4 regions of the Paraburkholderia sp. J76 genome follow, and region 1 is predicted to be linked to each of the others. Evidence: predicted binding sites of a transcription regulator. Region 1 holds the regulator's gene; each other region holds the start of a gene.

Region 1 (5,923 bases):
CACGAGCACATCGGGGTCGTTCACGAGCGCCCGCGCGAGCGTGAGACGCCGGCGCATGCCGCCGGAGAGTTCGCCCACGCGCGCGTCGGCCTTGCTTTCGAGACGCGCGAATTCGAGCAGCGGGGCCACGAGGTCGCGCGTTTCGCGCGCCGACAAACCGAAGTAGCGGCCGAACACGAGCAGGTTCTCGCGCACGGTGAAGTCGGGATCGAGATTGTCGAATTGCGGCACCACGCCCACGCGCTGGCGCGCGTGACGCGCGCGTGCCGGCACCGGCTCCCCGCACAGGCTGATACGACCCGCATCGGGCGACACGATGCCGAGCAGCATGCGCAGCGTCGTGGTTTTTCCGGCACCGTTGGGGCCGAGCAGCCCGAAGCACTCGCCGGGGAGGACGTTGAACGACAGGCCGTCGACGACCGGCCTGTCTCCGTAATGTTTGATGACCTGCTCGAATTCGATGGCGGGTGCGGGCATGGACCGGTTGAGCGTGAGTCGAACGGACGCTGCGCGAGTCGAATGAAGATTCGAACGAAAAATCGCGCGCAACAAGGCGGCCCATTTTAGTGCATTGCTGCGCTATGGGTCAGGCGCGGGCTGCGTGTCGCTCGAAGCTGGTGCACGATGCATAAAGCGAATGCATGTCGAGGCAAGCATTCCCCCGTATTCTGGCGCGCTTCGATGTCGACCTGGCGTTTTCCAGCCCTTGCGTGCGGAATTGCGGCGCACCATCATAAGAATCGCATAGCCTGCAAATCACGCGGGCGGGGAGAAGCGATTATGGCGAGCTATAAAAAAATTCTGCTCTGTTACGACGGCTCGCGCGAAGGCCGCAAGGCGCTGCGTTGCGGCGCCGATCTTGCGCTCGATCTGCAGGCGGAAACGCATCTGCTCTCGGTGGTCGATATGCGTTCGACGATTGCCCAGAGCGCCGGCCTGCTGACCGACGTGGCCTGCGGCCGCTTCGAGGAAACGGCGCGTGAAATCCTTCAGGAAGGCGTGGACTGGCTAACCGAGCGCGGCGTGCGCGCTCAGGGGCACTTCGCGTTCGGGCATCCGATCGACGAAATTGCGAATCTGGCCAACGAACTCAATGCGGACCTCGTGGTGGTGGGCCACCGCTGCCGCACTGGGCTGTCGCGCTGGTGGATGGGCGCGGGCAACACACCGCTGCTCGACCGCGTGTCGTGCAGCATTCTCGTCGCCTGTTCGTCGGCGGCCGAGGAAAAGCAGCAAGCCGCTGCTTAGGGGAATCAAGCGGGATCCATGCAGGTCGGCTCGTACGGAGCCGGCCTGTTTCCACCTTTACCGGCGATCTGCCTTAGTTCGAGGCGTTGCCTTCGTTTAGCTCGACCGCCGAGAGTTTCCACGAAAAGAGCCCGTGACGCTGCAGAATGGCGGCATAGTGCTCGCCCGTATCACTACGATCCCATGTGAGCGCGAATTCGTTGAGCCCGCGATAGCCGGCCGCGGTGACCGGCCGAGCCTCGGGCGCGGGATTGCCGGAGGCTACCGGGGCCGGTGGCGCGGCAGGTGCCGGTTGCGGGGCTTGCGCAGATTGCGCGCCGGACTCCGCGGGCGCAGGCGGCTGCGGCCGGTCGCCGGGCTTGGCTGTCGGCGGCATGCCGTTGAGCAGCGCGGCCACGCCGTCCGGCGTTGCGTAGGCATCCACGAGCGGACCGATCAGCGCCGCGCCAATCACGGCGCCGAGCAGCAGCAGCGGATTGCTGCTGTGCTGGGCCTCAACGCGCCGATGCAGTTCATCGCCAACCTGCTGCTTGAGGCTCAAGCGCAGCGCAGGGTAATCGACGTACTCGTTGAGCGTGGCGGCGTCGCGGGCGTCGGCGGCCGCTTTCATGTGTTTCACCGCGATATACGGCGACGCATAAGCGTAGCCAAGCGCGGCAACCACCATGGCGAGCGCAACTGCGATCGCAACGGGTTTCTTCCAGCCTTGGGTCTTACGCGGGGTAGAGAGGGATTCCGTCATCGGCTGAGGGCAAATTAGGGCAAATCGTTCAAACACGATGTTGACCGCAAACCTGGCCAAACGATCCCGACAGTAACCTCTACTCACATTTGCGTCGCGTTTTGACGCAGTGCGCGCTTACTTCGCGAGCGCCGCGGGCAGATCGCTGTGCTGCTCGGCAATGCAGCGGTCGATCGCGCGGCAGACCGCGTCCACCGTGCCCACGAGGATAAGCCGCGAAGGGCCTTGATACACACGTACGGGCGCCCGTCGCATCGGTTGTTCGGTATTGAGCGAGCTGTTGAGCGACACGCGGGCAAACGCCGGCTGGGCCGATGGCAGCGCGGGCAGGTCGGCCGTGCTGGCCGCCACCATTTCCGGCGAGTCTTCGAAGAGGGAGCCGCTCAGCGCGGCAGCCGAATCGCGCACTTCGCGGACCGCGCACGAGGCGATTCCACGGAGGTGGCGAAGACGGCCGAATTGACGGAAGGGCAGCAAGCGGGCAAGGCGTTCCATGACTCTCTCCAGGTAGTGCGCAAACGATGTGCAACACCGCGCGCCAACGGACTCAGACGGACTCGGGTGAATTCAGATGAATTCAGACGGATTTCTTAGAATTCGGTCGGGCGGATCAGGCCGACCGCTATGCCTTCCAGTGCGAATTCCGCGCTGCCGGCCTCGACGAAAATATTGTCGTAATCGGGGTTCTCGGCGATCAGTTCGAGCCCGTTCGGACGGCGCTTCAGGCGCTTCACGGTGACGTCGTCGCCCAGGCGCGCCACGATGATTTGCCCGTCTTTCGCTTCGGCTTTCTTCTGCACGGCGAGCAGGTCGCCGTCGAGAATGCCAGCGTCGCGCATGGACAGACCGCGCACCTTCAAGAGGTAGTCGGGGCGGCTCGAGAAGAGCGCCGGGTCGCACATGTAGTTCTGCGAGATGTGCTCCTGCGCGAGGATCGGGCTACCTGCTGCGACACGGCCAACGAGCGGCAGCGAGAGCTGCATGATGCTCGGGTGTGGAAGCGTGAACTGGTGCGGCAGGTCGTCGGGCCCAGGCACGAGGCGGATGCCGCGCGAGGCGCCCGCAGCCAGTTCGATCACGCCCTTGCGCGCCAGCGCGCGCAGATGTTCCTCCGCGGAGTTGGCCGAGCTGAAGCCGAGTTCCGCCGCTATCTCGGCGCGTGTGGGCGGAAAGCCCGTGCGCTCGATGGCCCGGCGAACCAGATCGAAAACCTGCTGCTGTCGTGCGGTGAGTTTGGTCATGGCGCCACTGTATGTTTGAACAGGTAACTGTATTTTTATACAGTACTCGTGACTTTTCAAGTGTTACTTGAAGTTCGTCAATCGAGCGTTGCTATCGCGCCGCTTTCCTGTGTTTGGGCATACGAAACCGCGCTGCGGCGTCGCCTTCCTCTGTCCTTACCACTTTTGCGTATTAAAAAATAAGAAAACATCATTTTTAATAATGTAAGCAGATCGCTAGACTGGCCTCCATCGTTAGCGGCAATTCATTAAAAGCGCAGACGGGCACACACGAAAACGGAGAACAGATAGATGGGCACGACACATACGGGGCGCGCGGGCTGGCTCAAATCGCTGGCGGCAAAACTGGTTATCGGCGTGGCGCCGCTCGTCGGCGTGGCGGCGATGGCGGCGATGGCGCCTGTGGCCGCTCATGCGGATACGTCGCTGCTCAACGTTTCCTATGATCCGACGCGCGAGCTGTATCAGGACATCAACGAAGCCTTCATCAAGCAGTGGAAGGCGAAGGCGGGCGAAACGCTCACCATCAAGCAGTCGCATGGCGGCTCGGGCGCGCAGGCCCGCTCGGTGCTCGATGGCCTGCAGGCCGACGTCGTGACGCTCGCGCTGGCATGGGACATCGACGCGCTCGCCAACAAGGGCATCGTCGCGAAGGACTGGCAAAAGCGCCTGCCCGACAACGCCTCGCCGTACACGTCGACCATCGTGTTTCTCGTGCGCAAGGGTAATCCGAAGCACATCAAGGACTGGGACGACCTCACCAAGCCGGGCGTCTCGATCGTTACGCCGAATCCGAAGACCTCCGGCGGCGCGCGCTGGAACTATCTCGCGGCGTGGGCGTATGCGCTGCACCAGCCGGGCGGCAACGAGCAGAAGGCGAAAGACTTCGTCTCGAAGCTCTACAAGAACGCGGGCGTGCTCGACTCGGGCGCGCGCGGCGCGACGACGAGCTTCGTGCAGCGCGGTATCGGCGACGTGCTGATTGCATGGGAGAACGAAGCATTTCTCTCGCTCAAGGAGTTCGGTCCGGACAAGTTCGAGATCGTGGTGCCTTCGGTGAGCATTCTGGCCGAGCCCCCGGTAGCCGTGGTGGACAAGGTCGTCGACAAGAAGGGTACGCGCAAGGAAGCCGAGGCCTACCTGCAGTTCCTCTATAGCGAAGAGGGCCAGGAGATCGCTGCGAAAAACTTCTACCGCCCGCGTTCTGACAAGGTTCCGGCCGCGCTCACGGCGAAGTTTCCGAAGCTGAAGCTCTACACGGTCGACGACACGTTCGGCGGCTGGCCCAACGCCCAGAAGACGCATTTCGCCGATGGCGGCGTGTTCGATTCGATTTATCAGCCGCAGTAAAGCCGCACTGAAGCACCGGTCAGCAGTCGATAACGACGCGGCCGCATAACAATAAAGCGCGCCCACGGGCGCGCTTTTCGGCGCCGCCTGCGAACCGGCAAGCGCGCAACCCATGTCTGGAAGACGAGCATGACAACGTTTCGATTGCGCAAGCCCAGTGCGCTGCCTGGCTTCGGCTTGACGCTCGGCATCACGGTGGCTTACCTGAGCCTCGTGGTGCTCATTCCGCTTGCCGCCACCTTCCTCAAGACGGCGACGCTCGACTGGAGCCAGTTCGTGCGCGCCGTGTGGTCGCCGCGCGTGATCGCGTCGTACCGTCTCACGTTCACGGCCGCGCTCGGCGCCGCGCTGATCAACGCCGTGTTCGGCTTCCTGCTCGCGTGGGTGCTCGTGCGCTATACGTTCCCGTTCAAGCGGGTGATCGATGCGCTCGTCGATCTTCCGTTCGCACTGCCGACTTCCGTCGCGGGTATTTCGCTCGCCGCCGTCTATGCGGGCAACGGCTGGATCGGCCAGTTCCTGCAGCCGCTCGGTCTGAAGATCGCGTTCACGCCGCTCGGCGTGCTCGTCGCGCTGACCTTCATCGGCCTGCCGTTCGTCGTGCGCACGGTGCAGCCGGTGCTAGAGGACTTCGAGCGCGAGCAGGAAGAGGCCGCCGCATGCCTCGGCGCCTCGCGCTGGCTCACGTTCCGGCGCGTCGTGTTGCCCGCCGTGTTGCCCGCGCTCCTCACGGGCTTCGCGCTCGCGTTCGCGCGCGCGTTGGGCGAGTACGGCTCGGTCATTTTCATCGCCGGCAACGTGCCGATGAAATCGGAGATCACGTCGCTCCTCATCATCACGAAGCTCGAACAATACGACTACGCGGGCGCAACGGCGCTCGCCGTGGTGATGCTGTGCGTCTCGTTCGTCATGCTGCTTCTCATCAATTTGCTGCAATGGTATTTGCAACGCCGCACGAGCCGGGGCGTTTCGGGCGGCAGCGCGCCGCATGCCGTTGTGGGCGCAACCGTCGCGGGAGGGGCGCAATGAGCACGCTGCCGCAACGACGAGGCACGCGCGGCCCGGACCCCGTTACCGAAGCCGCCTGGGTGCGCTGGCTGCTCACGGGCGTCGCGCTCGCGTTTCTCGCGCTCTTTCTGGTGGTGCCGCTCGTGGCCGTGTTCTGGCAGGCGCTTTCGAAGGGCGTTGGGTTCTACTTCGCGTCGCTCGTCGACCCCGACGCGCTCTCCGCGATCAAGCTCACGCTCATCACCGCGGCGATTGCCGTGCCGCTGAATCTGGCGTTCGGTCTCGCGGCTTCGTGGGCGATCGCCAAGTTCGAGTTTCGCGGCAAGGCGTTGCT
Region 2 (5,923 bases), on a different contig from region 1:
AGCGCCAGCGGCACGACCTTCGCGTACACGTGGCAAGGGCCGGCGCAGCCCGACGTACAAGCGCTGCTGGGCCGTTACGCAGCCGACTGGCGCAGCGCCGCCGCGGCGCTTCACGCCGCGGGCCGTGACGGCCTGCACGCCTCGCGCGTGGACGGCGCGCAGGTCGTGGTCGAGACGGCCGGTCACATGCGCGCCTATTCGGGGCGCGCGTGGCTGCCGGCCGCGCTGCCCGCAGGTGTGAGCGTCGGGGACCTGCAATGAAGGGCCGCCGGCCGCGCCCGTCAGGCGCATCTCGCATCGGCCGAAGCATTGCGCCTGCCGCACTGTTCCTGATTTGCAGCTTGTTGACGGCCTGTGGCGGCGGAGGTGGCAGCAGTGGAACCGCTGCCCCGGCCACGGGCGCCAGCGCACCCGCCAGCGCCCCGGCCTCCGCGAGCGCGCCCATTTCCGCGAGCACGCCTTCGACCACCAGCACGAGCGGCACAGTGCCGCAATCGACCACGCCCAACGTCGTGACCATCACCGTCGGCCCGACGCCTACCTCGACGCGCAACATGCTGATGGCGAGCGTCACGGTGTGCGTGCCAGGCACCACGACCTGCGCGACCGTCGACAACGTGCAGGTCGACACCGGCTCGCAGGGCCTGCGTCTGCTCGCTTCGGCGCTGCCCGCGGGCTTCGCGTTGCCCGCCGTGCCTGCCGGCGCCGGCACCGGCATCGCGGGCGAATGCGCCGTGTTCGGCACGGGCTATACGTGGGGAGCGGTGCGCAGCGCCGACGTGAAACTCGCGGGCGAAGTGGCCGCCGCGCTGCCGGTCCAGTTGATCGCCGACCCGGCCGTGCCCGCCTCCGCACCCGCGGGCTGCGCCGGCAGCGGGCTCGCGATGAACAGCGCCACGACGCTGCGCTCGAACGGCATCCTCGGCGTCGGGCCGTTCAGCGCCGATTGCGGCGCGTCCTGCGTGAGGGCGGCCATCACGCCGTGGTACTACGCGTGCCCGGCGAGCGGCTGCACGGCGAGCGCACAGCCGCTCGCGCAGCAGGTCAGCAATCCCGTGGCGGCCTTTGCCACCGACAACAACGGCGTGGTCATCGACCTGCCGGCCGTGGCGGACAGCGGCGCGTCCGCGGTAAGCGGGTCGATGATCTTCGGCATCGGCTCGCAGGCCAACAACGCGCTCGGCAGCGCGACCGTGCTGCGGGCGAACTCGGGCACCGGCTACGTGAAGACGACCACATCGGACGGCACCGTCTACTCGCTGAGTTATCTCGACACGGGTTCGAACGCGCTGTACTTCAACAGCGCAACGATGACGCGCTGCGGCTTCTGGTACTGCCCGAGTTCGCCCGTGAGCCTCGGCGCGACGATAGCGGGCATCGACGGCGTGGGCGCATCCGTGACCTTTTCGGTCGCGAGTTCGACTACGCTCCTCGCGAGCGGCAACTGGGCCTTCAGCAATCTGGCGGGCTACAACGCCAACGCGTTCGGCTGGGGGCTGCCGTTCTTCTTCGGGCGGCGCGTGTTTACTGCGATCGCCTCGCAGGTCACGCCTGCGGGCGACGGACCGTTCTTCGCGTTCTGAACGCGCTGCCGGTGGCGGCGCACGTCGCAAACGACGAAGGCCTCTAGCGAGGCCTTCATAAGCGCGGATTGCGCGGACGACGAAACGCAACAGCGAACGCGAGTGGGCGCGTTAGTCCGTCGCGGCGTTCGGGGCGGGCGTGGTTTTGGCGAGCGGCGCAGGCGCGAGCCAGCGGAACGTCGCGAGGCCGGACTCGTCGAAGGTGCACTCCGCGGCCGTCGGCATAACGACGGGCTTCTTGATGCCGAGCTTGGCAACCAGCACCGCGAGCGGCGTGGTCGGCTTCTCACCCGCCGCGCCCTGCGCCGTGGGCGCGCTGGGAACCGAAATCGTGCCGGGCAACGCACCAGCCTGCACTGCCGGCGCCGTGACCGCGGGCGCCTCCCCGGCGCTCTGCCGTGTAGCGGACGCGGCCGCCGACGCGCCCGAAGCCGCCGATGCCGACGCCCCATAAGGCGCCGACGCAACCACGACGCCCGACGCCGCACCGTTCTCCAGTTGCCCTTCGATCACCACGCGCGCGCCACGATACGTCGTCGCGCTATGCGTGACTTTCAGGTCGCCGAACGTCGTGCCGGCCAGGCGGTTACGCATCTCCTCTTCGCAGGAGCCGGTGTTGCGGTACTGCGCCGCGCATCCCGCGAGCAGGGTGACGGCGGCCGCGAGGCCGGCGAAGCATGCGTTACGTTTGTTCATTGCTCATCCGTTTTTCAGGCTGCGGCAATTGTAGCCTACGGTGCGCGGAATCCTTACGGCGCTCCCTTGCGGCGCTCGCGCCACCCGCGAGCCTGCTATCATCGCTGCTGTATATCCATACAGTGCCGCGCGTGCTCCCCGATTCTCCCGATCCGTTGTACTACCTCGCGAACTTCGAGCGCGCGCTCGCGTGGCTCGATGCGCGCTGCTCCGACCTGTTCGACGACGCCGAGCGCCGCTTCGTCGACGATTTCGCCCGAATGCCGCGAGCGTCGCGCGCCCTCTTCGTGCGCATGCTGATGCGCAAGGGACCCCATTTCCGCGCAAGCCGTCTTGCGTACGGCGAGATTGGCTGCCCGCGCGCGGCCGCGGCCCCGCTGGCTGCGGCGGGTTGGCTCGACGTCACGCCCGCGCTCGATCTCGACGCGCTCGCCGCGCTCGTGACGAAAGCCGAACTGCAAGCGCTCGCCGTGCGTCTCGGCGTTGCGAACGAGCCGCGCGTCACTCGCGCGGCCTTGCTTGAAGCGCTCGATGAGCACTACCGCGCGCACTACGCGAACGCACCCGACCCGCGCGACTGGCACGCATGGTTCCCCGCGTCAGCCGACACGGTGCTGCTATTCGCGAGCGCCTCGCTTTGCGAGCGCCTGCGCCTCATGTTTTTCGGCAACCTGCGTCAGGACTGGTCGGAGTTCGTGCTCGCCGACCTCGGCGTCTATCGCTACGAAAGCGTGCCCTTCGATCTGGCCTCGCGCGCGTTCCAGCGGCGCGAGGACATCGACACGTACCTGGCGCTGCGCGATTGCCGCGACGGTCTCGACAGCGCCGCCGCGGCCCAGGACCGGGACGCCGCAGCCGCCATCGCCGCAGCACTCGAATCGCTCGACGCGCTGGCGCCGCGCACGCACGCCAACGCGTGGCTGCGCGCGCGCCACGACAAACTGCGCCACGCGGCAGGCCTTGCCGCCGAACGCGCGGGCGAACCCGAACTCGCGTGGCGCGCCTATCTCGACTGCGGGCATCCCGAGTCGCGCTATCGACGCGTGCGCGTGCTCGAACGACTGAGCCGCCGCGAAGAAGCGCTCGCGCTCGCGCAGACCATTGCCGATGCGCCCGCGAACGAAGAGGAAGCGCAGCGCGCGGCGCGCACGCTCGGGCGTCTCGCGCGCACGAGATCGCGATCGAAGACGAACGCCGATCCGGGCTTCACGCAGATCGCGCTCGTGTTGCCGGCGGCGCCGCGAGCCGTGCGCGTCGAGGAAGCCGCGCGCGCCGCGCTCGCCACGCCGCAAGCTCCCGTGTTCTATGTCGAAAACACGCTGATCAACGCGCTCTTCGGCCTGCTCTGCTGGCCCGCGCTGTTCGCGCCGCTGCCCGGCGCGTTCTTCCATCCGTTCCAGCGCGGCCCCGCCGATCTTTACGCCGCCGACTTCGTCGCGCGCCGCGCTTCGCAGTTCGAAACATGCCTCGCCGAACTCGAAACGCACGCCTACCGCGACTCGATCTCGCGGCGCTATGCGGATAAAGCAGGCATCCAGTCGCCCTTCGTCGCATGGCCCGCGCTGAGCGACGAACTGCTGGCGCTCGCCCTCGATTGCTTTCCCGCCGCGCACCTGCGCTTGTGGTTCGAGCGGCTGCTGCGCGAACCGGTCGCCAATCGCTCGGGGTTGCCCGATCTCGTGCGCTTCTGGCCGCATGAGCGGCGTTACGAACTCATCGAGGTAAAAGGCCCCGGCGACCGCCTGCAGGACAACCAGCGCCGCTGGCTTGCGTATTGCGTGCGGCACGACATGCCCGTTTCCGTTCTGCAGGTGCGCTGGCCCGTCCTCGCCGAAGCAATGGCCGCAACGGCGTTGTCCGCGCCATGAGCTATACCGTTGCCGTGCGCACGCTATGCGAGTTCACCGCGAAGCGCGGCGACCTCGACTTGCGCTTCACGCCCTCGCCCGACGCGAGCGACGGCCGTGCCGGCCACGCGGCCATCGCGGCTCGACGTCCGCCCGGCTTCGAAACGGAAATCGCGCTTTGCGGCACGTTCGAATCGCTCACCGTGCGCGGCCGCGCCGACGGCTACGATCCCGAGCGCCACCGGCTCGAAGAATTCAAGACCTATCGCGGCGATCTCGAAGCGATGCGCGAGAATCAGCGCGCGCTGCACTGGGCGCAGTTGCGCGTATATGGCGCGCTCCTGTGCGAGAAGCTCGGCCTCGACAGGCTCGAACTCGCTTTGGTGTACTACGAAATTGGTTCTGGCCGCGAGACGGCGCTCGTCGAACATGCGAGCGCGTCGGAACTGCGCGCCGCGTTCGAAACGCAATGCCGCCGCTTCGTCGCATGGGCCGAGCAGGAAAGCGCGCACCGGTCCGCGCGAGACACCGCGCTCGCCGCGCTTGGCCTGCCGCATCCGCAGTTTCGACACGGCCAGCGCGATCTGGCCGAAGCCGTCTGGCGCGCGGCCACGCAGGGGCGCTGTTTGCTCGCGCAGGCGCCTACCGGCATCGGCAAGACCATCGGCACGCTCTTTCCGCAGTTGAAGGCCTGCCCGCGCGCGGCGATCGACAAGGTCGTGTTTCTGAGCGCGAAAAGCTCGGGACGCCAACTGGCGCTCGATGCGCTGGCAACGCTGACAAACACCCAAGAAAGTACACAGGACAAAACCGCCGCCCACCCGCAACAGGCGAACGCTCCCCTGCGCGTGCTCGAACTCGTTGCGCGCGAGAAGGCTTGCGAGCATCCCGAGGCGGCATGTCACGGCGAATCGTGCCCGCTCGCGCGCGGCTTTTACGACCGCCTGCCCGCCGCGCGCGCCGCCGCGCTCGAACGCGTGCGTCTCGATCGCGCGGCGCTGCGCGAAGTGGCGAGCGAGCACGCCGTCTGTCCTTACTACCTGGGTCAGGAAATGGCGCGCTGGAGCGACGTGATCGTCGGCGATTACAATTACTGGTTCGACGCGAGCGCGATGCTGTTCATGCTGGCCGTGCACAACCAGTGGCGCGCGAGCGTGCTCGTGGACGAAGCGCACAATCTCCCCGAGCGCGCCCGCGCGATGTACTCGGCGGAACTCGTGCAAACGCGCCTCGACACCGTGCGCCGCGCGGCGAGCCCCCCGCTCAAGCGTGCGATTGCGCGCCTGCAAAAACACTGGAATGCGCAAAACGCGGTGCTACCCGGCGCCTGGCGCGCGAGCGACGCGTTGCCCGAAGGATTCGTGGCCGCGCTCGGCGACGTGATCGGAGCGATCGGCGATCAGCTTGCCGAACCTGCCCTCATGCGCGACGCCGAACTCGAACGCTTCTATTTCGACGCGCTGCACTTCACGCGCATTGCGGAGCGCTTCGATACGCATTCGCTCTTCGATGTCACGCCGCTTGCGCAGCCGGGAACGCGCCGCCCGCGCTCGACCCTTGCGATCCGCAACATCGTGCCGGCGGATGCGCTGCGCCCCCGCATCGCCACGGCGCACAGCATGACGCTCTTTTCGGCGACGCTCTCGCCCACGCATTACTACCGCGACATGCTCGGCCTGCCCGCCAACACGGTGAACATCGACATCGACACGCCGTTTCGCGCCGAGCAGCTCGACGTGCGCATCGCGCGCCATATCTCGACGCGTTATAAGGACCGCGAACGATCGCTCGACGCGC
Region 3 (5,923 bases), on a different contig from region 1:
TTCGGCTTTCCGTATTGTCACGGCGGCAATGTGGCGGACCCCGAGTTCGGCGCGGGGCATCCGTGCAGCGGCTTCACGCCGCCGGTCGCCGGACTCGGCGCGCACGTGGCGGCGCTCGGCATGCGGTTCTACACGGGCTCGATGTTCCCGGCCGGGTACAGGAACAGCATCTTCATCGCCGAGCATGGCTCGTGGAACCGCAGCAGGAAGGCCGGCTATCGCGTGGTGCGCGTGAGCGCCAACCCGGACGGCACGAACGTCCGCCAGGACGTGTTCGCGCAGGGCTGGCTCAACGCCGACGAAACCCAGTGGGGCCGCCCCGCCGACGTGCTGCCCTTGCCCGACGGCTCGCTCCTGATCAGCGACGACTACGCGGGCGCGATTTATCGCGTGACTTACGGCAAGTAAGCACGACGCGAGTGTGTGGTCCCGGCCATAAGCGTGCACTTGTGCTGCAAGCCCGGCGCGCGGCATACAATGCCCCGCAGCCCGTGTGCGATGACGTGATGCGCCCACGACGGCCGACGACCCCGTTTCGCCCGAGCCCATGCCCAACGACAAGAATCCCGCACGCTTTCGCTCCAAGACGCTCACCGCCGCCCTCGCCTTCCTGTTCGGCAGCCTGGGCGCACACCGCTTCTATCTGTACGGCCCGCGCGACGTGTGGGGCTGGGCGCATCTGTTCGGCACGCTCATCGGCATCCCGGGCGTGATGCTGCTCGTCGCGACCGAACGCGCCTCGATACCCGGCTGGGTGCTCGCCGTGATCGGCGCGGTGTCGGTCCTCTCGGCGTTTCTCGCGGCGATCGTCTACGGGCTGCGCCCCGACGCCAAATGGGACGCGCAGTTCAACGCCGCGTTCGTGGAGCAGGGCCGCACGAGCCGTTCGGGCTGGACGGTGATCTTCGTCGTGATCTTCTCGCTGCTGATTGGCGCGTTCCTGCTGATGACGGGACTCGCGCTGTCGTTCCAGACGTATTTCGAGTCGCAGGTCGAGGCCGCCAAAGCGCTCTCGCAATAACGGCTCAGAACAAGTCGAGTTGCGGCTTCTCGCGCACGGTCTTCGACTGGACGAACGCCGACATGTCCAGAATGCCGTGCCGCCGCTCGTTGAGCCCGAGGCGACGCACGGCATTGTGAAAGCGCTGCTTGAGCAGGTCGGCCCAAAGCCCCGTGCCCTTCATACGCTGCGAAAACGCCGATTCGTAGTCCTTGCCGCCGCGCATGTCGCGCACGCGGCTCATGACCCGCTCCGTGCGCTGCGGGAAGTGCGCGGTGAGCCAATCCTGGAAGAGCGGCGCGACCTCCCACGGCAGGCGCAGCACGATATAGCTCGCACTCGTCGCGCCGGCCTCGGCGCAGGCCTCCAGCACGCGCTCCATGTCGGGCTCGGTCACGAACGGAATGACCGGCGCGATGCTCACGCCCACCGGTACGCCCGCCTCGACCAGCGTGCGGATCGTGCGCAGCCGCCGCGCCGGCGCCGCCGCGCGCGGTTCGAGCGAGCGGGCGATATCGGCGTCGAGCGTGGTGATCGTGACGGCCGCCATGAACTGCTGGCGCGCGGCCATGGGCGCGAGCAGGTCGAGATCGCGCTCGATCAGCGAGGACTTCGTGATGGCCGCGAACGGATGCTGCCGTTCGGCCAGCACCTCGACCACACGCCGCGTGATGCGCATCTCGCGCTCGACCGGCTGCCACGCGTCCGTGTTCACGCCCAGCGCGATCGGCTCGGGCTCGTATGAGGGCTTCGCGATTTCCCGCATTAGAAGCTCCGCCGCATTCACTTTCGCGTAGATACGGCTTTCGAAATCGAGCCCCGGCGAGAGGCCGAGATAGCTGTGCGTGGGCCGCGCGAAGCAATAGATGCAGCCATGCTCGCAACCGCGATAAGGATTGAGCGAAACATTGAACGGAATGTCCGGCGACTGGTTGCGCGTGAGGATGCTTTTCGCCCGCTCTTCGAAGACTTCGGTGCGCAGCCTGCTGGGCTCGCCGGTTTCGTCGCCGTGCCCCGCTTCGCCTTCGCCCGGCTGTTGCCAACCGTCGTCGAACGCTTCGCGCTGATCGACTTCATAGCGCCCTTGCAGATTCGTGACCGCACCGCGCCCCTTGCGCGCCGCAGGCGGCGCGACGGGATACCAGGTGTCGGGATCGGGATGACGGGAATCGGTCACGGCTAAAGGCAAGATGGACAAGAATAAACGCGGCTCAATACTGTACGAATATACAGTACTCAGCCGCGTTGTCGAGTCCTAAAAACGGGGCGCTGTCAGCCGCTCACTCCCCCACGGCGATGGTCAGCGTCTCCTTGATTTCCTCCATCACCACGTAGCTCTTCGACTGCACCGCCCCCGGCAGTTGCAGCAGGATGTCGCCGAGCAGCTTGCGATAGTCGGCCATTTCGCCGATGCGCGCCTTGATCAGATAGTCGAAGTCGCCCGAGACGAGATGGCACTCCAGTACTTCGGGAATCTTCTGCACCTCGCGGCGGAACTGGTCGAACATGTTGCCGCTTTTGTGGTCGAGCGTGATTTCCACGAACACCAGCAGCGCCGCGCCCAGCACCGAAGGATTCACGCGCGCGAAATAGCCCGTGATGACGCCGTCGCGCTCCATGCGCTTGACCCGCTCGATGCACGGCGTAACCGAAAGCCCGACCTGCTCCGCGAGGTCTTTCATGGCCATGCGGCCGTCTTCCTGGAGCAGTTTCAGGATGCGGTGATCGAGCCGATCGAGTGCGCGGACCGGTTGGCGCTGCGTTCTCATGATTTCTTCCCGAAAATCTGAAAAATACGATAACAAAACCTGGACGTACAACAATAGCATAGCTACAAATACTGGCTACACCCGAATTTTCATGCCTTCCCGCCTATCGGTGCCATAACATCGGCGCCCACTCCTGGCAACGCGGCGTAGCCCCAAACAAATCTATATGGAGCAGCTATGCGAGTCGTCGTGTTGGGCAGTGGTGTGGTCGGTGTGGCCAGCGCCTGGTATCTTGCCCGCGCGGGCCACGAAGTCACGGTGATCGACCGCGAGGCCGGTCCCGCGCTCGAAACCAGCTTCGCCAACGCCGGCCAGATCTCGCCGGGCTACGCCGCGCCGTGGGCCGCGCCGGGCGTGCCGCTCAAGGCGATCAAGTGGATGTTCGAGAAGCACGCGCCGCTCGCCATTCGTCTGGACGGCACCCGATTCCAGTTGCAATGGATGTGGCAAATGCTGCAGAACTGCACGCCCGAGCGCTACGCGCTCAACAAAGGCCGCATGGTGCGCCTCGCCGAATACAGCCGCGACTGCCTGCAGGCGCTTCGTGCCGATACGGGCATTCAATACGAAGGCCGCACGGGCGGCACGCTCCAGGTGTTCCGCACGCAGCAGCAGTTCGAGGGCGCGGCGAAGGACATCGCCGTGCTGAAAGACGCGAACGTCCCGTATGAACTCCTCACCGCCGCCGAACTCGGCCGCGCCGAACCGGCGCTCGCCGCGGTGTCGGGCAAGCTCACGGGCGGCCTGCGTCTGCCCGGCGACGAAACCGGCGACTGCCAGATGTTCACCACGCGCCTCGCCGCGATGGCCGAACAACTGGGCGTGAAGTTCCGCTACAACACGCCGATCGACGGCCTCGCCATGCAGGGCGACCGTATCGCGGGTGTGCAGTGCGGCAGCGAACTGGTGCGCGCCGATTCGTTCGTGGTCGCGCTCGGCTCCTTCTCGACGAAGATGCTCGCCGGCATCGTGAAGATTCCGGTCTATCCGCTCAAGGGCTATTCGATCACCGCGCCTATCGTCAATGCGAGCGCCGCGCCGGTTTCGACCGTGCTCGACGAAACCTACAAGATCGCGATCACGCGTTTCGACGACCGCATCCGCGTGGGCGGCATGGCCGAGATCGTCGGCTTCGACAAGACGCTCAAGCAAGCGCGCCGCGAAACGCTCGAGATGTGCGTGAACGATCTGTTCCCGGGCGGCGGCGACACGACGAAGGCCACCTTCTGGACCGGCCTGCGCCCGATGACGCCGGACGGCACGCCCGTGGTCGGCCGCACGCCCATCCCGAACCTGTTCCTGAACACGGGTCACGGCACGCTCGGCTGGACGATGTCGTGCGGTTCGGGGCAACTGCTCGCCGACCTGATCTCAGGCAAGCAACCGGCCATTCGCGCCGACGATCTTTCGGTGCACCGCTATCTCGGCGACACGCAAGGCTCGCATCGCCCGGCATACGCGTGATAAACGCACGCCTCACGGCTTGAACGAACACGGCGCCTCAAGGGCGCCGTGTTTCATTTCTCGCGTGGCACGAGGCGCGCGGCGTCAGAACTGATCCTCCGCCAGCGCCAGCACGCCTTCGCTGCCGTTCGCGCTGACGATCGCCGCTTCGAGCGCCACCGCCTGCGGCAAGACGTGTTGCGCGAAGAACTGCGCCGTGGCGATCTTCGCGCCATGAAACTTCGGATCGTCCTGCATGAGGCGCTGCGAGGCGAGCATGGCGCGCGCCATTTGCCAGCCGCCCAGCACGATGCCCGCCAGCTTCAGATACGGCACGCTGCCCGCGAACACCGCGTTCGGATCGCTCTTCGCCTTCGCGAGCACGAAGTCCACGACCGAGGCCAGCGCCTCGCGTCCGGGCGCGAGATGCTTGCGCATCGACTCGAACGCCGCGCCTTGTTGCGCACCGAGTTCGTCGATGGTCTGCGCGATCTCGGCGAGCAGCGCCTTCGCCGCCGCGCCGCCGTCGCGCAGCGTCTTGCGTCCGATGAGATCGTTCGCCTGGATCGCGGTCGTCCCCTCGTAGATCGGCAGAATGCGCGCGTCGCGGTAGAACTGCGCCGCGCCCGTCTCCTCGATGAAGCCCATGCCGCCATGCACCTGCACGCCGAGGCTCGTCACTTCCAGCGCAAGTTCGGTGCTCCAGCCCTTCACGATCGGCACGAGATATTCATAGCGCGCCTGATGCCGGGCACGCGCCGCTTCGTCCGGGTCGCCATGGGCGCGGTCGCTCTCGCCCGCCGCCACATAGGCGAGCGCACGCGCGGCTTCGGTGAGCGCACGCATTGTCGCGAGCATGCGGCGCACGTCGGGGTGATGGATGATGCTCACCGCCGCTTTCGCTGAACCGTCCACGGGACGACTCTGCACGCGCTCCTTCGCGTAGGCGAGCGCCTTCTGGTAAGCGCGATCGGAGACGGCCACGCCCTGCATGCCCACGGCGAAACGCGCCGCGTTCATCATGATGAACATGTATTCGAGGCCGCGATTTTCTTCGCCGATCAACTGGCCGATTGCCCCGCCGTGATCGCCGAACTGCAGCACGGCGGTCGGACTCGCCTTGATGCCGAGCTTGTGTTCGATCGACACGCAATGCACGTCGTTGCGCGCGCCGAGCGTCCCGTCTTCGCCCACGAGAAACTTCGGCACGATGAAGAGCGAGATGCCCTTCACGCCTTCGGGCGCAGTGGGCGTGCGCGCCAGCACGAGATGGACGATGTTCTCCGCCATGTCGTGCTCGCCCCACGTAATGAAGATCTTCGTGCCGAACAGTTTGTACGTGCCGTCGCCTTGCGGCTCGGCGCGCGTGCGCACAGCCGCGAGGTCCGAGCCCGCCTGCGGCTCGGTGAGGTTCATCGTGCCGGTCCATTCGCCCGAGATGAGCTTCGGCACGAAGCGCTGCTTTTGCGCTTCGCTGCCCGCGGTGAGGAGCGCTTCGATGGCGCCGTCGGTGAGCAGCGGGCACAGCGCGAACGAAAGATTCGCCGCGTTGAGCATTTCCACGCACGGCGTGCCGACGAGCTTCGGCAAGCCTTGTCCTTCGTATTCCTGAGGATGTTGCACGCCTTGCCAGCCGCCTTCCACGTACTGCCGGAATGCCGTCTTGAAACCGGGCGCGGCGTGGACGTCGCCGCTTTCCCAGCGGCTCGGA
Region 4 (5,923 bases), on a different contig from region 1:
TGGCCCGGGCTCCGGCTGTCGCGCACGCTGGCGGTTTGCGCGCCGCGCTCTATTGAACGCGGCACATGGCCATACCAGCGCGGATAAAACTGCTTCACCGCCTCCCCGTCGAACCGCAGCGCGTGGCAGCGGCCAAGCTGGAAGGGCGGCTTTTCACCTTCGGCCTCATTGCCTCCGGCGGTCTTGCCTGGTTCCGGTCCGGGCGCTTCACCCGGCGAGCCATTCGATGTGTCCCACACTTCTCCAACGAACGCCTGGATCGCAGCAGTCGGCAAAACGCCCAACATTTCTGTGAGATGCGTGCAGCCAACCGTGCCGGCGAGCAGCCGGCCCGCTTCGCGGCGGAAGTTCTGGAGGAGATTGAGCCCGATAAGGGCCCGATAGGCGGGATTTGCGTTCTGGCACTGACCGTCGTAAGGCACCCAGTCGGACGACGCTTCTGCGTCGACGACGTTGAGCTTGCGATCGATCGTAATACGCAGCCAGAGTTCATGGATCGGCAGACCATTGGGCCGGACACCGGCGGCGAGCGGCACGTCGCGTGGCTTGTGGTCGGTCAGGCACGCGTCGATGTCCCACAGGCCGTCTTCGCGCTCATAGGCAACCGCCCGGATGGCGCGCTGATGGCGCAACTGGCGGGGCACGGGCGGAGAAAGCGGCATGCTAAAGGTAAGACCGGATTGGAAAACCTCGCGATTTTAACATACCGGGTATTTGAGACAGCCGCGAACACACAGGCTGGGCATGGACTTGCCCACGAGACTTTTCGAGACGACCGGCTCAGTTATCGGACCAGTCTTCCTCGATTCCCTTGAGGATCTTGCCGATGATCGACATCGAGAAGCCGCGCGCCGCGAGAAAGCGGGCCTGGCGCGCGCGTTCGGCCGGCGTTTCGGGCAACTGGCCGTACTTCTTCTGCCAGACGGCGCGGGCGCGCGTGAGTTCGGTCTCGCGCAGTTGCGTGTTCACTTCTTCGATGAGTGCGTCGCCCACCGCGTGCCGCTTGAGTTCGCTGACGATACGCCCTGCCCCCACGCGCGCCGCGCGCCGGTGCACGACGCTTTCGGCAAAGCGCGCGTCGGAAAGCCAGCCTTCGCGCTCGAGCGAATCGAGCAGCGCTTCGAGTGCGCCAGCGTCTTCGGTGTACGGCACGAGCTTGCGCGAGAGTTCGGCGCGGCTGTATTCGCGGCGCGAAAGATAGCCGAGCGCGCGGCCCTTGAGGGAGCGCTCGGGGCGCTGCTTCGCGGCGGACGATTGTTCGCGCGCGCTGGCGCGCGCGGCGCGGGTGGCCGAACTGCGCTCGTATTGGTCGGCGTGCGGTGAGCCGGATTCGCGCGTTGCTTCTGCGGGCGCGCGCGATGTGGATAAAGACGAACGCTTGAACGATGTTTCGAACGACGGCTCCGGCGGCGCGTTTGCCGTTTCATCGTCTGCGCTGAAGAAGGCTTCGAACGGCACTTCGAAGACCGCGCCGCCATCGTCGCTGAGATCGGCGGGCGAAGAATATGCCGCGCCGGAAGGCGCAAAGCCGCGATCGCCCGCCTGGGCGTCGCGGCTTGAACGGTTCCGTGAGTCGGCAGGCTTCATGGCAGGACGCCGCTCGGCGCCCCTTTCCATGGTTGAGCCCGCAGGCGAACCCGCACGCGAGTTAGCCTGCTCGCCGGAAGGCGAGGACGTAGATGACTCGCCCTTGCGCATCAGCTTGCCTTATCTACGAGAGCCCGAAGGGCTTACTCTTCGTCAGCGACTTCGACTTCGCCGGAATCTTTGACGCCGTCCGGCATCGTGCTTACGCCGAGCGATTCGCGGATGCGGTTTTCAATCTCACGAGCGATATCCGCGTTTTCGCGCAGGAATTCGCGTGCATTGTCCTTGCCCTGGCCAATGCGCTCGCCGTTATAGCTGTACCACGCACCCGCCTTGTCGACGATCTTGGCCTGCACGCCGAGGTCGACGATTTCGCCCTGACGCGAAATGCCCTCGCCGTAGAGAATGTCGAACACGGCTTCGCGGAACGGCGGCGAGACCTTGTTCTTCACGACCTTCACGCGCGTTTCGCTGCCGATCACTTCGTCGTTCTTCTTGATCGAACCGATACGGCGAATGTCCAGGCGCACCGACGAGTAGAACTTGAGCGCGTTGCCGCCCGTGGTGGTTTCCGGGTTGCCGAACATCACCCCGATCTTCATGCGGATCTGGTTGATGAAGATCACCATGCAGTTCGTCTTCTTGATCGTGCCGGTGAGCTTGCGCAGCGCCTGCGACATCAGACGCGCCTGCAAACCCGGCAGCGAGTCGCCCATTTCGCCTTCGATTTCGGCCTTCGGCACGAGCGCCGCGACCGAGTCGATGACGATCATGTCGATCGAGCCCGAGCGCACCAGCGCGTCGGTGATTTCGAGCGCCTGCTCGCCCGTGTCCGGCTGCGAGATAAGCAGCTCCGGCACGTTCACGCCGAGCTTGGCGGCGTATTGCACGTCGAGCGCGTGTTCCGCGTCGATGAACGCCGCCGTGCCGCCGAGCTTCTGCATTTCGGCGATGACCTGCAGCGTGAGCGTGGTCTTGCCCGACGATTCCGGACCGTAGATCTCGACCACCCGGCCGCGCGGCAAACCGCCGACGCCGAGCGCGATGTCGAGGCCGAGCGAGCCAGTGGAGACTACCTGGATGTCCTCGACCGCTTCGCCGTCGCCGAGTCGCATGATCGACCCCTTGCCGAACTGCTTTTCGATCTGCGCGAGCGCGGCGGCCAGCGCCTTGCTCTTTTCAGCAGTCAGCCCAGCCGAGCCTTTCTTGCTATCTTCCATGAATCGTCCTTTGCTATGATGAACGGCGTCTCGTGACCATGTGCACGCCTCATTCGGGCTAATGCACACGAACGCAGACACTGTATAAAAAAACAGTGGTTTTGGCAAGCCTTTCTGGCTTTCCAGAACCGCGAATTTCGGGAGACCGCCGCGCGTCGCCCGGCCGCGCCTTCAAGGACGCGGCGCGGCGCGGGTGTTACGAGTTCAAAAGCGAGGCCCAGACACCTCGAAGGCGACGCCGGCGCAACATGCGAATCCTCATTGCCGAAGACGACAGCATACTCGCGGACGGGCTCGTAAGATCACTCCGCCAATCGGGCTATGCCGTTGATCACGTGCGTAACGGCGTGGACGCCGATACCGCCTTGTCGATGCAGTCGTTCGACCTCTTGATCCTCGATCTGGGCCTGCCGAAAATGCCGGGCCTCGAAGTGCTGCGCCGTTTGCGCGCGCGCAATTCCAGTCTGCCCGTGCTGATCCTCACCGCCGCCGACAGCGTGGACGAGCGCGTGAAAGGCCTCGACCTCGGCGCCGACGACTACATGGCCAAGCCCTTCGCGCTCAACGAACTCGAAGCGCGCGTGCGCGCGCTTACGCGGCGCGGCGCGGGCGGCGGCCCGACCGTCGTGCGTCACGGCGCGCTCGCGTTCGACCAGGTGGGGCGCATCGCGCGCATCAACGACCAGGTGCTCGATCTTTCGGCGCGCGAACTGGGTGTGCTCGAAGTGCTGCTGCAGCGCCTGGGGCGCCTCGTCTCGAAGGAACAGCTCGTCGATCACCTGTGCGAATGGGGCGAGGAAGTCAGCAACAACGCCATCGAGGTCTACGTGCACCGGCTGCGCAAGAAGCTCGAAGCGGGCGGCGTGCGCATCGTGACGGTGCGCGGACTCGGCTACTGCCTCGAAAAGGAGGCAAAGGAAACGCAGACCGGCGCCAGCCAGCCGAACGCCCGGACCGAGGCCGGCGCGCCCGGCGCCGCGCCGACGATGCCCGCCAGCCACTACTTCAAGTAGGCGGGGTCGACGATGGCCGGGCGTCCCTCCATCGCGCGCGCCGTGCCGCCCAAGGGCGCCGCGGGCGCGGGCGGCCGGCCCGGCGACACCGCCCCGGGCGCGTCGACATTCGCGGCCGACGCCCTCGACGACGACGCGCGCGACGCCCGCTACGCCAACCCGTTCGCCCCGCCCGACGAAGCCGAAGCCGCCGCCGAGGCGCGCCCGCGCTCGCTCTTCGGCGAGATTCTCGACTGGATGCTCGCGCCCTTGCTGCTGCTCTGGCCGATGAGCATCGCGGTCACGTATCTCGTGGCGAAGTCGATCGCCAACGGCCCCTTCGACCGCGCGCTCGAAACCGACGCCTATGTGCTCGCGCGCCAGATCCAGCCCGTGAACGGCGTGGCGGAGCTGACGCTCCCGGCCTCCACGCGCGACTTCCTGCGCGCCGACAACGTCGACAGCGTGTTCTACCAGGTGCTCGGCAGCCGCGGCGAGCTGATCGGCGGCGATCGCGACATGCCGCTGCCGCACGACGACGACCGCCCGCCACCGGGTCTCGTCGAATTCCGCGACGACACGCTGCGCGGCATCGACATCCGCGTCGCCTATACGACGGTCGAGCCCACGCATCTCAGCGCCGGCGACCGCCAGGGTCAGCCCGTGCTCGTGCAGGTCGCGGAAACGCTCGACAAGCGCCGCCAGCTCGCCAACGACATCATCAAGGGCGTAATCCTGCCGCAGTTCGTGATCTTGCCGCTCGCGATCCTGCTCGTCTGGTTCGGTCTCTCGCGCGGCCTCGCTCCCTTGCACGCGCTGCAATCGAACATCCGCATGCGCCGCCCCGACGACCTTTCGCCGCTCGAAGCGCGCCGCGCGCCGCCCGAAATCGAGCCGCTCGTCACCTCGTTCAACGATCTGCTCACGCGGCTCGAACAGAACATGGAGCTGCAAAAGCGCTTCATCGCCGACGCCGCGCATCAGATGAAGACCCCGCTCGCGGGCCTGCGCACCCAAGCCGAACTCGCGCTGCGCCAGGACGCGCCAGCCGAAGTGCACCGCTCGCTCGAACAGATCGCGACGAGTTCCGAACACGCGGCGCGGCTCGTCACGCAGTTACTCGCGCTCGCGCGCGCGGAAAACCGCATGTCGGGGCAAATTTTCACGCCGGTCGATGTGGCGGACGTGGCGCGTCACGCCGTGCGCGACTGGGTGCAGCCGGCGCTCGCCAAACAGATGGATCTCGGCTACGAAGGCCCCGAAACGGCCTACGCGAGCGACGAGGACGACGGCGATGCGGCGGCGCGCGTGGAAGTGGACGGCAACCCCGTGATGCTGCGCGAAATGCTCTCGAACCTCATCGACAACGCTATCCGCTATACGCCCGCGGGCGGCCGCATCACCGTGCGCGTGCGGCCGGAGCCCGCGGCGGGCGTGGTTCATCTCGAAGTGGAAGACACGGGCATGGGCATTCCGCCCGCCGAGCGCGAACGCGTCATCGAGCGCTTCTACCGCATTCTCGGACGCGATGGCGAAGGCAGCGGACTCGGCCTCGCGATCGTGCGCGAGATCGCCACGATGCATGGCGGCACGCTCGCCATCGCAGATCACGTTTATCAGGACGCGCCGCGCCTGGCCGGGACGCTCGTGCGCGTGACGCTGCGTCTGCGCGGGCAAGGACAAGGGCAAGCTTGAGCGGCATGTCAATGCCCGTGCGTCGAAACCGCCGTGAAACTGACGGAGGCGCTTCAGAAAGCGGGATGGGACTTACCCTTATCCGCAACCCAATACGGGATGCCGAATTCGCTCGTTAGGAGATATTAGAGGATCGATAAGATATTTTCGCACCATATTCGGCGAATTTAACCCATCAAACCCCACTCCGATACGTCGCTCAGAAACCCACACGCGCGTCAGAAGCCCGTAAGTTTCCATTCCAATAATGCTCCCCAGGACCGCGGGTGTCTGCCTCCCCTGCCCGACGGACCACACGCATATCAATACTGGAGACATATATGGCAACCGTTGGCGGACAAGTCTCGCACGCGCCGATGACCAGCGACGAAAAACGCGTGATCTTCGCGTCGTCGCTCGGCACCGTGTTCGAGTGGTACGACTTTTACC

What was found. The regulator LexA, encoded in region 1, represses DNA repair genes until DNA is damaged. The targets are predictions, from matches to a motif close to ACTGTATNNNNATACAGT.
Region 2: a site for LexA is predicted at 2,386-2,403, ahead of U5768_RS07045 (VRR-NUC domain-containing protein). Genes of this name have one in related genera too.
Region 3: a site for LexA is predicted at 2,217-2,234, ahead of U5768_RS28365 (PA0069 family radical SAM protein). Genes of this name have one in related genera too.
Region 4: a site for LexA is predicted at 2,887-2,904, ahead of recA (recombinase RecA). Genes of this name have one in related genera too.

Annotation. Positions count from the first base shown of each region.
Region 1 is NZ_CAJMZJ010000014.1:149,093-155,015, forward strand. It holds gene nodI (nodulation factor ABC transporter ATP-binding protein NodI) at 1-477, opposite strand, end outside; gene U5768_RS24765 (universal stress protein) at 781-1,248, shown strand; gene U5768_RS24770 (DUF2939 domain-containing protein) at 1,322-1,990, opposite strand; gene U5768_RS24775 (hypothetical protein) at 2,108-2,485, opposite strand; gene lexA (transcriptional repressor LexA) at 2,581-3,231, opposite strand; gene U5768_RS24785 (sulfate ABC transporter substrate-binding protein) at 3,523-4,581, shown strand; gene cysT (sulfate ABC transporter permease subunit CysT) at 4,711-5,610, shown strand; gene cysW (sulfate ABC transporter permease subunit CysW) at 5,607-5,923, shown strand, end outside.
Region 2 is NZ_CAJMZJ010000003.1:100,475-106,397, reverse strand. It holds gene U5768_RS07060 (DUF2844 domain-containing protein) at 1-261, shown strand, start outside; gene U5768_RS07055 (DUF3443 domain-containing protein) at 486-1,583, shown strand; gene U5768_RS07050 (hypothetical protein) at 1,695-2,279, opposite strand; gene U5768_RS07045 (VRR-NUC domain-containing protein) at 2,411-4,147, shown strand; gene U5768_RS07040 (ATP-dependent DNA helicase) at 4,144-5,923, shown strand, end outside.
Region 3 is NZ_CAJMZJ010000019.1:911-6,833, reverse strand. It holds gene U5768_RS28375 (PQQ-dependent sugar dehydrogenase) at 1-408, shown strand, start outside; gene U5768_RS28370 (TM2 domain-containing protein) at 548-1,021, shown strand; gene U5768_RS28365 (PA0069 family radical SAM protein) at 1,026-2,177, opposite strand; gene U5768_RS28360 (Lrp/AsnC ligand binding domain-containing protein) at 2,281-2,769, opposite strand; gene U5768_RS28355 (D-amino acid dehydrogenase) at 2,947-4,233, shown strand; gene U5768_RS28350 (acyl-CoA dehydrogenase) at 4,318-5,923, opposite strand, start outside.
Region 4 is NZ_CAJMZJ010000011.1:168,599-174,521, forward strand. It holds gene U5768_RS21485 (DUF2889 domain-containing protein) at 1-662, opposite strand, end outside; gene recX (recombination regulator RecX) at 781-1,587, opposite strand; gene recA (recombinase RecA) at 1,731-2,807, opposite strand; gene U5768_RS21500 (response regulator transcription factor) at 3,056-3,820, shown strand; gene U5768_RS21505 (sensor histidine kinase) at 3,833-5,494, shown strand; gene U5768_RS21510 (MFS transporter) at 5,815-5,923, shown strand, end outside.